DNA from 3 places in the Limosilactobacillus oris genome. Region 3 is predicted to be linked to each of the others. Evidence: predicted binding sites of a transcription regulator. Region 3 holds the regulator's gene; each other region holds the start of a gene.
The links. The regulator Rex, encoded in region 3, represses fermentation and respiration genes when NADH is low (regulators of the CRP and FNR family bind a similar motif). The targets are predictions, from matches to a motif close to TTGTGAANTANTTCACAA.
Positions count from the first base shown of each region.

Region 1: the regulator Rex is predicted to act here: its motif matches at 2,496-2,513, upstream of N4599_RS05170 (class II fumarate hydratase).
Region 2: the regulator Rex is predicted to act here: its motif matches at 1,614-1,631, upstream of adhP (alcohol dehydrogenase AdhP).

Region 1 is NZ_CP104398.1:998,533-1,003,424, reverse strand. Features, by position in the region: gene N4599_RS05180 (LysR substrate-binding domain-containing protein) at 1-451, opposite strand, end outside; gene N4599_RS05175 (malolactic enzyme) at 599-2,227, shown strand; gene N4599_RS05170 (class II fumarate hydratase) at 2,551-3,939, shown strand; gene N4599_RS05165 (flavocytochrome c) at 3,962-4,892, shown strand, end outside.
Region 2 is NZ_CP104398.1:932,334-937,225, forward strand. Features, by position in the region: gene N4599_RS04845 (CtsR family transcriptional regulator) at 1-422, opposite strand, end outside; gene adhP (alcohol dehydrogenase AdhP) at 565-1,587, opposite strand; gene N4599_RS04855 (matrixin family metalloprotease) at 1,882-2,580, opposite strand; gene N4599_RS04860 (lipocalin/fatty acid-binding family protein) at 3,091-3,846, opposite strand; gene N4599_RS04865 (KxYKxGKxW signal peptide domain-containing protein) at 3,862-4,892, opposite strand, start outside.
Region 3 is NZ_CP104398.1:794,646-799,537, forward strand. Features, by position in the region: gene groL (chaperonin GroEL) at 1-744, opposite strand, end outside; gene groES (co-chaperone GroES) at 807-1,091, opposite strand; gene N4599_RS04155 (redox-sensing transcriptional repressor Rex) at 1,278-1,919, opposite strand; gene N4599_RS04160 (ABC-F family ATP-binding cassette domain-containing protein) at 2,150-4,090, shown strand; gene N4599_RS04165 (pyridoxal phosphate-dependent aminotransferase) at 4,217-4,892, opposite strand, start outside.

The DNA.
Region 1 (4,892 bases), 200 kb from region 3:
GGGCTTCTAGAGAGCCGAGGAGGGCAATGTCCAGCTGGCCCTGTTCCAGCATCCGCAACAGCTCCTTGGAGCCGTGTTCATAGGTATCGAGGTGGGACATCAGCTTGGCCCGCATCAGCATCGGGGTGAGCGGGGGAAAGTAGTAGTTGCCGATAATTGGCGGTAGGCCAAAGCGAATCCGGGTCGACTGGGTCCGTGCAATTTCTTCCCGGGCCACCCGGAGTTCGTTAAGGATGACCGTAACGTGGTTGGCAAACTGCTGGCCCGCTGGTGTGATGTGCAGCTGCTTATGAACGTGGTCCCGGATGAAAAAGGCACTGCCAAAGTCCTTTTCTAAGCGCTGAATGGCCATCGTGATTGTCGGCTGGCTGACCTGGAAGTGAGCAGCAACCTGAGAAAAATTTTGGTATTCGACTAATTTTTGGTAGTATTCAAGATCCTTGATCTTCATAAATAAATCCCCCTAGATCAGTAATCGAAGCCTGGTATATCAACTTTATTGATAGTGTAACATAAGTTTGACTATAAATTAGTGGCCCTCTTATGATGAGAATCGTTAATTGCATAAGAAGAAAGATTAGAGAGGGATAGTGACACTATGATGCGTAAGGGAATGCAAATCTTGAATGACCCCTTTAAGAATAAGGGAACGGCGTTTACGGTGGCGGAACGACGTGAGCTGGGGCTGCTGGGCTTGCTGCCAACCCACGTGCGAACAATCGAAGAACAGGCGGCAGAAATCTACGCTTTGTACCAGTCCAAGACGTCGGGAATTGAAAAGCGCCACCTGCTGATGGAAATTTTCAATACCAACCGGACCTTGTTTTTCTACCTGATGAAGCAGCACATTACCGAATTCATGCCGATTGTTTATGATCCAGTAATTGCCGAGTCCATCGAACAGTACGATGAGCGTTACTTGCGGCCTCAGGATGCCGCCTACCTGGATGTCAACCATCCGGAGGACATTGCCACGGAGCTGGCCGATGCCGCGGACGGTCGTGATATTCGCCTGATCGTGGTCACCGATGCGGAGGGAATCCTGGGAATTGGTGACTGGGGTGTCAACGGGGTCGATATTTCGGTCGGAAAGCTGATGGTCTACACCGCAGCCGCTGGCATTGACCCGGCCCAGGTCCTGCCGGTATCGATTGACGCCGGGACCGACAACCAGCAGCTGCTGGATGATCCCAACTACCTTGGCAACCGCCAGCACCGGGTTCGTGGCGACCGGTACTTTGCCTTTATCGACCGCTTCGTCGAAAAAGTTGAGAAACTCTTCCCCAAGAGCCTGCTCCACTTCGAAGATTTCGGTCGGGGCACCGCGGCCCGGATCCTCGATAAGTACCAGGACCAGATTTTAACCTTTAATGATGATATTCAGGGTACCGGGATCATTTCCCTCGCCGGGGTCCTGGGTGCCATGAACATCTCCAAGGAAAAGCTGACCGACCAGACCTTCCTGACCTTTGGTGCCGGAACTGCCGGTATGGGAATCGCTAAGATGCTGTATGAGGAACTGATTCGGCAGGGGATGGAACCCGCGGAAGCGAAGAAGCGCTTCTACCTGGTTGATAAACAAGGGCTCCTCTTCGAAGACACACCGGGTTTGACCCCAAAGCAAAAACTGTTTACCCGTCAGCGGACCGAATTTGCAAATGCGGGTGAGCTGACTGACCTGCTTTCCGTAGTCAAGGCGGTGCACCCAACCGTCATGATCGGGACCTCGACCCAGCCGGGAGCCTTCAGTGAAGCAGTCGTCAAGGAAATGGCGGCCCACACTAAGAGACCAGTAATTTTCCCACTATCCAACCCTACTAAGCTGGCCGAAGCCAAGGCGGCTGACCTGCTAAAGTGGACTGCTGGCCGGGCTCTAGTTGCCACCGGAATTCCGGCAGGAACGATTAATTATGACGGCGTGGATTACCACATTGGTCAGGCCAATAACGCCCTGATTTACCCGGGAGTTGGCTTTGGGGCCCTGGCCGCCCAAGCCAAGCTGTTGAATGATGAGATGATTGCAGCCGCCGCGCACGCCCTGAGTGGCATTGTCGACCCTGACCAGCCGGGGGCCGCCGTCCTTCCGCCGGTGGAGAAGCTAGCGGACTTCTCGAAGCGGGTTGCCATCACGGTTGCCCAGTCGGCAATCGACCAGGACTTGGCCGGCGAGGGAATCACAGACGCCCAAACGGCCGTGGAAAAAATGACCTGGGAAGCCAAGTATTAAATATGCCGTCACCTGATTAGCTATTTAATAAGCACTTGCAAGCAAACTGTTAATCTAGCTTGTGAAAATGAGCTTAATTGTGAAAATGCTCCAGCAACTTTTTGAAGTTAAGGGGCATTTTTTGTTTTTAAAACCTTGTGAAAAAATCACACCGCCTAAATGAAAAGGCTATCACACCGGGATAGACGCCTAATTCCATAAGTGAAATTTATAAAATGTTAAAGGTTTGACTATTGCAGTGGCGATGAGTTAGGATAATGGCGTAATGATGTGTAACATTTCACAAGTTGTTATTGCATGATAATCCATTGGAGGTTTTTATTATGTCTGATTACCGAACAGAAGAAGATACTTTAGGCCCAGTTAAAATCCCCGCAAGTGCATTATGGGGACCGCAAACGGAACGGAGCCGCAATAATTTCCCAACTGGTCAGTACATGCCGTTAGCAATTATTCGTGCTTTACTGAACATTAAGAAGGCAGCGGCCCAGGCGAACATGGAAACCAATGCAATTTCTGCTGACAAGGGTAACTTAATCGTGAAAGCAATCGATGAATTGCTCGCGTTAAGTGATGAAGACCTGCGCAAGGACTTCCCATTGAAGGTTTACCAGACTGGTTCTGGGACGCAAACCAACATGAACACTAATGAAGTCGTGGCCCACAAGGCTCACGAAATCAACCCGGACATCGAAATTTTACCAAACGATGATGTCAACAAGGGGCAGAGTTCAAACGATACTTTCCCAACCGCGATGAACGTGGTGGCTTTGGAAGCCTTAGACAACCTGAAGCCAGCGGTTCAACACCTGATTGACGAATTGAAGATCAAACAGGACAAGTACTGGAAGACGGTTAAGGTTGGCCGGACCCACCTGCAAGATGCCGTGCCGTTGACGTTCGGTCAAGAAGTTTCTGGCTACGTTTCCGCACTGGAACACGACTTGGACTACATCAAGACTTTGGAACCAACCCTGAACGAATTAGCAATTGGTGGAACTGCCGTTGGTACTGGCTTGAATGCCGCCGAAGGGATGCCGGAAAAGATTGCTGAAAAGCTGTCTGAAGTTTACGGCTTGAAGCTGACTGCCAAGAGCAATAAGTTCTACGGCTTAGCTAACCACTCTGGACTGGATGTAGTCCACGGTGCTTTGAAGACTTTAGCCGCTGACATGTTCAAGATTGCTCAGGATATTCGTTTCTTGGCTTCTGGTCCCCGGGCTGGTTACGATGAATTAAACATTCCAGCTAACGAACCAGGCTCATCCATCATGCCAGGGAAGGTTAACCCAACCCAGGCGGAAGCCGTTACGATGGCAGCTATTCGGGTCTTCGGTAACGATACCGTGGTTACGATGGCTTCATCCCAAGGTAACTTTGAAATGAACGTTTACAAGCCCGTCCTGATCGACGCCTTCCTGGAATCGGCGGACCTCTTGGCCGGAACTATCACTGGCTTTGCTGACCGCTGTGTTGCTGGCATGACCGTCAACGAAAAGCGGATGGCCGAACTGGTTGACAATTCGCTGATGACGGTTACCGCACTGTCACCACACATTGGTTACCACGACAGCGCCAAGATTGCCCAAGCCGCTGACAAGGCTGGCAGCACGTTGAAGGAAGCAGCCCTGAAGTCCGGCAAGGTGACTGAAGAACAGTACGACGAATGGATGGATATGCTGAAGATGACTAACGTTGATCGTGAAGACTAATTAAAAAGGAGATCAATTAATAATGGCAGAAAAGTTTCAACCATTATCAGTTAGCAAGCTGGATGACAGCTATGATGCTGTCATCATCGGTTCTGGTGGAACCGGGCTGGCCGCTGCTATTCAGGCCCACGAGCTGGGCATGAAGGTGGCCGTGCTGGAAAAGGAGGAGGAACTGGGTGGGAATACCAACCGGGCCTCTTCCGGTATGAACGCCGCCGAAACCAACGTTCAGCTACACCACGGTGTGATTGACAACGTCGGTGACTTCTACCGTGAAACCTACAAGGATGGTGGCCGGCTCAATGATAAGGACATGCTGGGCTACTTCGTCTACCACACCGCGCCGGCAATCGACTGGTTAGCTGACCACGACATCAAGCTGGATGACATCACCGTCACCGGGGGGATGTCCAAGAAGCGGACCCACCGACCGGCAAGTATGGCGCCGATTGGTGGCTTCCTGGTCAACAGCCTCCTCGGTGTAGTCGCCAAGGAAAACATTCCGGTCTTTAACCGCACCAAGGTTATTAAGCTCTTGCAGGACGCGGACGGCCGGATCAACGGGGTCGAGGTTAAGTCCGGCGACCTTACGAAGCAGGTCAGTGCTAAGGCGGTGATTCTGGCAACCGGTGGCTTCGGTGCTTCTAAGGAATACATCGAACGCTTCCGCCCCGACCTTAAGGATTACAAGACGACCAACCAACCGGGAGCAACTGGTGACGGGCTGAAGCTGGCAGAAAACGTCGGCGCCGAACTGATGCAGATGAACCTGGTTCAGGTTCACCCAACCGTTCAGCAGGACAACCCGCACGTCTACCTGATTGGGGAAGCCGTTCGGGGCGAAGGGGCGATCCTGGTTAACGCTGACGGGCAGCGGTTCGTGAACGAACTGAATACCCGGAAGATCGTTTCCAACGCCATCACGGCCCTGCCGGAACACAGTGCTTACCTGA
Region 2 (4,892 bases), 140 kb from region 3:
GCTCTTAACCGGGCTTCAATATCGGTATCGCCAACGTCCAGTGTCTGCTTAGCAAGTGCCACAAGCATCAAGTCACCCTCGCGCTGGGTGATGACCTTTTCATCGTAAAGGGTCTGAACGATGGCAAACGCATCACGTTCTCGAATTGAGTCGCCAATTGTTTGGATTAATGAGTTTAACACGTCAATGTTATCAAGTAAATTAACACGCTCAATCCGGATATAACCACCGCCGCCACGCTTGCTCTTGACGAGGTAACCATTTTGAATGGTAAACCGGGTCTTGATGACATAGTTGATCTGGGACGGAACCACGTCAAAGTGGTTTGCAATCTCGGAACGGCGAATCTCAATCTGAGCAGAGTCGCCCAGAATTTCTTTCAAGTAAGCTTCAATAATATCTGAGATACTCTTATTCTCCATCATTCACCCTCCGTTATCTGACTAATACTGACCATTATTTTATCATAATTTGTATTTTTTGCCCATCCAAAGTGCTCGTATAAGAAAACAGGACTGCAGCCTCGCTACAATCCTGTTTTCTGATTAACCTAATTAACTGTAATTACTTTTCGAGGGAGAAGTCAACAACGTTCCGACCAACAACCTTGTTGTCCTTTAATTCTTGGATCATGTCATTGATTTCGGAAAGTTTCCGGGTCTTAACGATTGGGTGAACCTTGCCTTCAGCACCGAATTGGAAGCACTCAGCTAGGTCTTGACGAGTACCAACCAGAGAACCGGCAACGATGATGCCGTCCAGAACAGTCTTGGCAATGTTCAGCTTCATGTCACCTTGTGGAAGGGCAACGGCAACTAACTTGCCATCTGGGCGCAGGGAGTTAACTGCTTGGTCAAAGGCTGCGGTCGTAACGGCAGTAACAACTGCAGCGTGAACCCCGCCAACCTTTTCTTGAATCTGTTCGTCAACATTGTCATCGTGACGGTTGATGCAGATTTCAGCACCGTTTTCCTTAGCAGCCTTCAGCTTGTCTTCGTTACCATCAACGGCGATAACGTGGGCACCAAAGACGTTGTGGGCAAATTGAATCCCCAGGTTACCCAGACCACCGGCACCAACGATTGATACCCATTGACCAGGCTTGATGTCAGCAACCTTCAAAGCCTTGTACATCGTAACCCCGGCACAAGTTAAGGAAGTAGCTTCAACTGGGTCCAAGCCTTCTGGAACCTTAACGGCGTAGTCAGCTGGAACGATACATTGTTCAGCCATAGCACCATCAGCAGTGTAACCAGCGTTCAGAACGTTCCGGCAAAGAGTTTCACGGCCAGTCAGACAGTATTCACAGTGACCACAGCCCTTGAAGAACCAAGCGATTGATACCCGGTCGCCAACCTTTAAGCTGGTAACACCAGGAGCAACCTTTGATACCCGGCCGACACCTTCGTGACCAATAATCCGGCCCGGCTTCTTACCAAAGTCACCAGCAGCACAGTGAAGGTCAGTGTGGCAAAGACCACAGTATTCCATGTCAACCAGTGCTTCACCCGGCTTCAAATCACGAAGCTGAACATCCTTAACAGTAACGTATCCATCGACTGGATCATTGATAACAGCAGCTTTCATATGCTAAGATCTCCTTCTCAAAAGACATGTTATTTTTTTCACAATTATTATGATACCAGAGACCCCCGTTTTTTTAAAGCCTTCTTTCGGATATTTTTCAAATAAATGTCAAACCGCTGTCGCTAAGATAGCACGCTTTTCGCCACTAATACACGGCTAAGGATACTCAAACCAATTCCAGAATTTACTAAAGTTTTCTTTTGAAATTTACTAACTAAAAATAACAAGATTGCATATCATCTCACAATCAGTCTTTTTGACCATGAACCTCCGTCAGTAATAGTCGTTCTTCCATTAATTACTAGTGCCGTACAGCAACCGAATAGTCTGGCGGTCAGCCTTCGTAATCCCGGTCCGAACATTATTCGGGATCATTACGCTATAACTGCCCTGTGGCGCGTGGGCCAAGCCGAGGGCATGCCCTAGCTCATGCTGGGCCACTTCGCTACGGAAAATCCGACTGGTGTATTCCAAGTGCGGTGCGTCGAGGGTTGAATGTGCTCGGATCAAGGCGTGGGTATCGGGATTATACTCAGAACGGGTGGAGCCCAGCTGGGTGGTAACGTACCCGACCGCGGGCGACGGTTGCCCATTAGAAAGGTCGCCAGCCTCAGCGATAATGTCGGCCTGACCGCGGTGCCGGGTCCAGGTCAGATGAACGACGCTTGTGCTATTCCACGCTTTGACCGCATCTCGGAAGGCGGCTACGAGTGGGCGATTACGGGTCGCCAGGTAAATTTTCAAGCGGGTAGTGGGCCAGCGGTAACCCTCCAGCGGAACCGGGGTCTTATTCGGTATGTACAGCTGGTGCTTAGCGGCGCGGATGGCTTGGGGAGAGTCGTCACTGGCAGACTGGTCGGTCGCGGAGTTTGCATTCACGCTGAACGCCGGGACCGGGCTGACTGTTGGCTGGTCTGCTGCCCATGCCATCGCTGGCAGAGCCAGAGCCAGCACCAGCGTTGCGTTGACAATCAGCGATTTAATCATTGCCATCATCCCCTTCCTAGTTACGTGCTCTTTTCTGATAATGTTCTCATTTAATAGTAGAAAAGACAAGCCATGCCACCACTTGAGATTATCGGCAGAATTATTAAGGAGAAGAGTGCGGCACGATGAATAAAACGGCACTTCATACTGCGCTCTTCTTCGGGGCTTGCCGCGTTAATCAGCTTATCATGCTCGCCAGCCTGCTGCTACGCCGTAACACTATCAGCTTTAAAACAGCAAAAAGGCTGGAACATAAGTACTTTTACCAAGTTCAAATACGAACAGCGCGGTACACAAAAATGGGTTCCAGTGTCCGGTATAATCGAACTCTGGAACCCTATTTGCGCTCCCTTTTGCTTTAAACGAGAATATGATCGATGAACCGGATTCCCAGAATGATTACCGCCCAGTGAATTTTACCGCCTGCTGAAACGCTTCTTGTAGGCCTAGCAGACTTGAAACCGAACGCTGAGCCCTTGCTTATCCGCCTGAGTACCGGTCGCTTTTCTCTAAATCCTAATGAACATTTTGCATCATACCATCAATTTGTGCGGCGTCGGTCTGTGATTGCAACGTGCCAATGCTAATCGTCTTTTGGTCGGCAGAGCCGCCGACACTGTACCTGACTGTGTCGCCCTTGACCTTGAAGGTAATACCACTAGCAGAATCATTGCCTTCGCTAAAAGTATAGCTGTCACCGTTTTGGGTGCAGGTAAAGGTTTCACGCCCCGGCATCCCCTGGTAGGTGTACTGGAAAAGCATTGCCCCCACCCGACGCGGGTCAGCAGAGGAATTGCTCTGGCTAGAACTGCTTTCGTTGCCGCTGTCGTGCTTCTTAGCCAGGAACTGGTCAAGGTTCAGCTGACGCGTGGTTTTGGTCAACGTGTCGGTCGCCCAGTTGCTATCACCGGTCAGGGTCAGTTGGTTGCCAGATAGCCGTGCCGTAATCGGGCTGGTGACGTCGCTATCAGCGAAGTTCAGCGTGTATTCGTTGTTGCCGGTCTTCTTCCATGTCAGCTGGTCATTAGTGTCGCTGTTGACTGGGTCGGCGTAAACGTAGCGGCCAGTGCCGTTGGAGTTCAGCTGGACCGCGGACCCTTTACTGCTGTTTTGGTAAGTACCGACAACTAAAGCGGCCGCTTGCTTTGTTGAGGTGGCAGAAGAGCTCTGCTTACCGCTAGCGTTGTTCTGACTATTATTGTCGCCACAGCCAGCTAAGGACAGCAAGGCGAGCACTGTTAGTGTAGTTCCTATAATTTTCGTTGCTTTCATTAATATCCCTTTCTTTTAGCCTACAACGTAACTATTTCCGTTAGCATCAAATGAGTAAATCTTACTGTACATATCATCATAGTTAGTATTATCAGACTGTGGATCGTGGGAAAAGCGGAAAATAATCTGGTAGCGAGCGTTGCGGTCAAATTCGGCATCCTGAATATTGAATTCAAAACCGCTGTACTTGCTATCCCAAATATTAGGATAGGCTGCTTCTATATCTGGCCGTTCATTCAAATCGGCCCACATTTCTTGAGGTGGAATACAGTTCAGTGTTGTCCGCGAATACTCCTGGCCATTTTTCAAAATAATTAATTCTGCAGCCCGCAAGTTAGCCCAGTCAGGCTGAGCACTGCGTTGAGCATACCAGTCCTTGTACTGACGGTTAGCAAAAGCGTTGCTGACCATCCATCCCTTTAGATACAAGTGCGGGTCCTCATTTGGCCCAGCGATATACCTGAACACCTCAAGATTCGATGCCTTTTGCACGTTTTGGTTCACGTCACTCGGCCGACTAGCAACCACCCGTGGGGCAAACCAGTAGTCGGTCCCATTACCGGCGGGGTCATTTGTCCACCGGCTGACTACCTGCAGTTGATCGCCACGAATATCCACACTAGGGGTAATTGTAACATTAAAGCCAGAATTATCAGCGTTGCTTACTCCCCGAAAGGCGTTCGCAACGTCTGGCCGGTAGCTGCCACTTTCAACTAGCTGACGGCCAACTTCATAGCCCCGGGTCTGGTCAAAGAGGATAATGTAATGATATTGCTTGCCAAAAGCCTGGTTGCTGGCGTGCCAACCACCCATCTGTACCTGGCGGCCAGTCCAGCTTATGCCATCCAAATTGGCGTAGTTGCCCTGGTCAGCCAGCAGCTGAACCGGCGCAAACCAGTAGTCCACGTAGTTGCTGTTAGCGTCACGACTAGCGCTCCACCGGCTGATTACTTGGACCGGATCAGTCGCCATCGCCGAATCAAAGGCAATTGTCGTGTTAAAACCAGACTGGTCCGCGTTCATCACTCCAGGAAAGGCTTTGGCAA
Region 3 (4,892 bases):
AATGATCAACAGGGCACGGCCTTGTTGAACAACACTTTGCAGTAATGGCAAGATGTCTTGGATGTTGCTAATCTTTTTGTCGGTGATCAGGATGTATGGGTTGTCCAAGTCGGCTTCCATCTTATCGTTGTCAGTTACCATGTACTGGGACATGTAACCACGGTCGAAGCTCATCCCTTCAACAACGTCAACACTCGTGTCAACACCACGGGAGTCTTCAATCGTGATGACACCATCGTGACCAACCTTTTCCATGGCGTCGGCAATCAGCTTACCAACTTCTGGATTAGCAGCAGAAATGGAAGCAATTTGGGCAATGTCGCTCTTCGTCTTAACTTCGTGTGACATGCTCTTCAGTGCTTCAACAGCCGCCTTGGTGGCCTTGTCAATCCCCCGCCGGATGCCAACTGGGTTAGCACCAGAAGTAACGTTCTTCATGCCGGCGTTAACAATTGCCTGTGCCAGTACAGTGGCAGTAGTCGTCCCGTCACCGGCGATGTCGTTGGTCTTGGATGCAACCTCAGCGACCAGCTTAGCACCCATGTTTTCGAATGGGTCTTCCAGGTCAATGCTCTTTGCAATCGTAACCCCATCGTTAGTAATCGTAGGGTTGCTGTACTTTTGACCTAAAACAACGTTCCGTCCCTTTGGCCCCATCGTTGTCTTAACGGTATCAGCCAGCTTATCTACACCAGCGAGCATTGCGCCGCGGGCGTCTTCTGCAAACTTAATGTCTTTTGCCATTATATTGTCACCTCAAATAAGAAATTCGTTTTTAAAGTGTTATGTTCTATCTTTATATTAAGCTAGTCGATTACAGCAACTAAGTCCTTTTCGTGAACGACAAGGTACTTTTTGCCGTTGTATTCAACTTCATTGCCGGCGTACTTGTCAAACAGTACCCGGTCGCCCTCTTTAACAGCTGGAGCAAGCTTTTGACCGTTATCAAGGGTCCGTCCCTCACCAACGGCAATTACCTTACCAGTAGTCGGCTTTTCCTTTACGTTGGAAGCAAGGACAATCCCACCAACGGTCTTTTCTTCTTCAGTTTCAGCTTGTAGAACAACGCGATCTCCTAATGGTTTTAACACGTCAATCCCTCCATCTTGTTAATTAATAAATTTGCTTTTAGCACTCTTGCTTGTTAAGTGCTAACCGCAATTCTTACTATACACCACCCTTGACCTAAAAAGCAACTGATAAGTTTGACTAATTTTGACTATTTCAGGTAATAAAAAATCCCGCCGACACCCCAGAGTATCAGACGGGAAATATCACTATTTCTTATTATCAGAATAGTTCTTAATAAAGTAAATCAGTGTTTGCAGTTCATTAGTCAGGTCAATATTTTGTACCTGAACCTCCTTCGGTACGGACAGGCGGACTGGTGAGAAGTTTAGGATTCCCCGGACACCGGCCTCAACCAGCTGGTCCGCAACCTCCTGAGCATGTTCGCCGGGAACCGTCAAAATGACAATGTCAATTTGCTGTTCCTGGAGTTGCTTTTTAATATCCGTTGCCGGGTATACCGGAATCCCGCTCTTGATCTTATTCGCTAATTCCGGCTTAGTATCAAAGGCCGCGCTAATCCGCAGGTTCGTGTCCTGGTGGAAGTTAAAGTTCAGCAGGGCGCTTCCTAGGCTGCCGACCCCGACCAAGGCCACGCTGACCAGTGAATCCTGGTGCAAAATCCCCTTAAAGAACTTTAACAAGCTCGCTACGTCATATCCATAGCCCCGCTTTCCCAGTTCACCAAAGTAGGAAAAGTCCCGCCGAATCGTCGCCGAATCAACTTGAACCGCTTCAGATAGTTCGGTCGATGAGACCCGTTCCTTCTTCGCGTTCAGTAAAATCGTCAGGTAGCGATAGTAGATAGGTAACCGCCGTGCCGTCGCCCGTGGTATTTTCTTTGTTGTCATCTTTATCCCCCTATTCATCTTCTTTTGCAACGTGTCCTGTAAAGTGATTGGGATGTAACTTATTAGTTGAACGGCTACGTTGCTCTTGTGAAATTTAGTTCCTAACTATTCTAGCAATTAACCGTCGTTTTGTGAAGCGGTATACAAAATAATTCCACTTTTTTAATAAAAGAAGGGGAAATCTGCTAAAATAATGATTGTTAGCATAATGATATTAGCGAGGTTTCAAAATGATTCTGTTGCAAACAAACGACGTCGAGCGCCGCTTCGGGGCCGACGTTCTCTTCCATAATATTAACCTGCAAATCCAGGAGCACGGCCGCACGGCGCTGGTTGGCCGCAACGGAGCCGGCAAAACTACTTTGTTAAAAATGATTGCGGGAATTACCAGTCCTGACGAAGGAACCATCAGCAAGGCGAAGGACCTTTCCATCGGCTACCTAGCTCAGGATCAAGGTTTAGATAGTCAAAACAACATCTGGGCAGAGCTTGATACCGTCTTTGCCGACCTGCATAAAGAAGAACAGGCAATCCATGACCTGGAAAAGCAGCTGGCAACCCTTGACGCCACGAGCGGCCAATACAGCCGGGTAATGGAACAGTACGACCGCCTTCAAGGAGATTTTAAAAAACGGGGCGGTTTTGAGTATGAATCCCGAATGCGGGGCATCCTCACCGGCTTTGGCTTCGGCGAAGAATACTACGACACTCCAGTTAACGCCCTTTCCGGTGGGCAAAAGACCAAGCTGGCACTGGCTAAGATTTTATTACAGGCACCCAACCTGCTAATACTAGACGAACCAACTAACCACTTGGATATGAACGTGCTGGCCTGGCTAGAAGACTACCTCAAGAGCTACCAGGGCGCCCTGCTGGTTGTTTCCCACGACCGCTACTTCCTGGACCACGTTGTCAAGGACGTCTATGATTTAGACAACCGCACCCTCCGGCACTATACCGGCAACTACACCCAGTTTGTCCAGCACAAGCAGGAATGGTTAAAGGCGGAGTGGAAGCACTACGACCAGCAGCAAAAAAAGATTGCTAAACTGGAGGATTTCGTAAACCGTAACATCGTCCGGGCATCGACCACTAAGCGCGCCCAGGCCCGCCGCAAGCAACTGGAAAAGATGGAGCGGCTGGACCGTCCAGTGACCGATGACCAGTCCATCCACTTTCATTTCCACAGCGAAAAGGCCAGCGGCAATGAAGTGCTGGATGTTGACCAACTCAAGGTCGGCTATGACGATCAAGTCTTGGCTGGTCCCCTGTCCTTTGCGGTTCGTAAGCCCCACCGGGTCGGAATTATTGGCCCGAACGGGATTGGCAAATCAACCCTGCTCAAGACCATCCTCAATAAAATTCCGGCGGTCAGCGGAAGCGTTAAATTCGGCGCCAACTTGGACGTCGGCTACTATGATCAGGAACAGCAGCAACTCCACGCTGATAAGACGGTGCTGGAAGAAGTATGGGATGACCATCCAGAAGTACCAGAAAAGGATATTCGCTCCCTCCTGGGAAGTTTTCTCTTCGTTGGCGACGATGTCTATAAAGTTGTCCACGAGCTATCAGGGGGAGAAAAGGCCCGCCTAGAACTGACTAAGCTCTCGTTTCAGCCAATTAACTTCTTAATTTTGGATGAACCGACCAACCACCTGGATATTGATAGTCGGGAAGTCCTTGAGAGTGCCATCAACGAATTCCCTGGCACGGTCCTCTTCGTTTCGCACGACCGGTACTTCATCAACCAGGTGGCAACCGACATCCTGGATATGCGTAAAGACGGCATCAAGCACTACGAGGGTGACTACGATGACTACCTCGCCACGGTTGCCAAGGCAGCGACACCTAATCCAGCAAGCTCAGCCCAGTCCTCTCCCGCCGCTTCACAGGGAAAGCAATCATACCAGCAAAGCAAGGACCAGCAACGGGCCCGGCGCAAACTGCAACGAAAAGTCGACGATTTAGAGAAGCAGATGGCCCAGCTAGAAGGCCAGCAAACCGCTATTGAAGCAGAGATGAGCAAGCCGGAGGTGGCAACCGATATCGGCAAGCTGACCGACCTGCAGAAGGAACTTGACCAGCTCAAGGCACAGTCCGAAGAAGTTGAATTGGACTGGGCGGCAGCGGCCGAAGAGTTGGAAAACTTCGACCAGGAAAATCAATTGTGACTAGGACGTAGCTAGTCTTTTAGAAAGTATAAATGAGCTCCAGAGTTCGGTCTTGCCGAGCACTGGAGCTTAGTTGGTTCTTGCATTTATTAAAGTAATCAGATTAATGTCACTGCCCGCCCCATTTTATTTAAATAGTTTTAGCTTACCAATTCGTTCCACTGCCTCTTCCAGCCGTTCTGGCGAGATCAAAAGGCCAATCCGCACATAACCCTCGCCATGTTCGCCAAAACCATTTCCGGGTGCGACCGCCACGCCAGCCTTATCCAACAGCAGGTCGGCAAAGGATTCACTGCTGTAACCGTCCGGCACGGGCATCCAGGCGTAAAAGGTCCCAGCCGGAACAAAGGCGTGCCAGCCGATTTTTTCTGCGGCGTTGACGAAGGCGTCGCGCCGCTCCTCATAGCGGTGAACGATTTCCGCAATAGCCGCGTCCCGCTGGGGATCCCGCAGCGCATCAATTGCCGCCTTTTGCAGTGCTGGGAAAAGACTGACAAACAGGTGGTCCTGGATTAAGTTCAGGGCGCTAATAATGTCCCGATTCCCCACCGCGAAGGCAATTCGCCAGCCGGCCATGTTAAAGGTCTTGGAGTAGGTATAAAATTCAATTCCGACCTCCTTGGCCCCCGGAGTCTGCATAAAGCTCAACGGTGCCTGCCCGTCAAAGCCCAAGGCACCATAGGCGAAGTCGCTAATAATTCCCACATGGTACTTTTGCGCCCACGCCACCAGTTCTTGATAGAATTCTTTCGTCGCCACTGCGCCGGTCGGGTTATTCGGGTAGTTGAGGTAAAAGAACTTC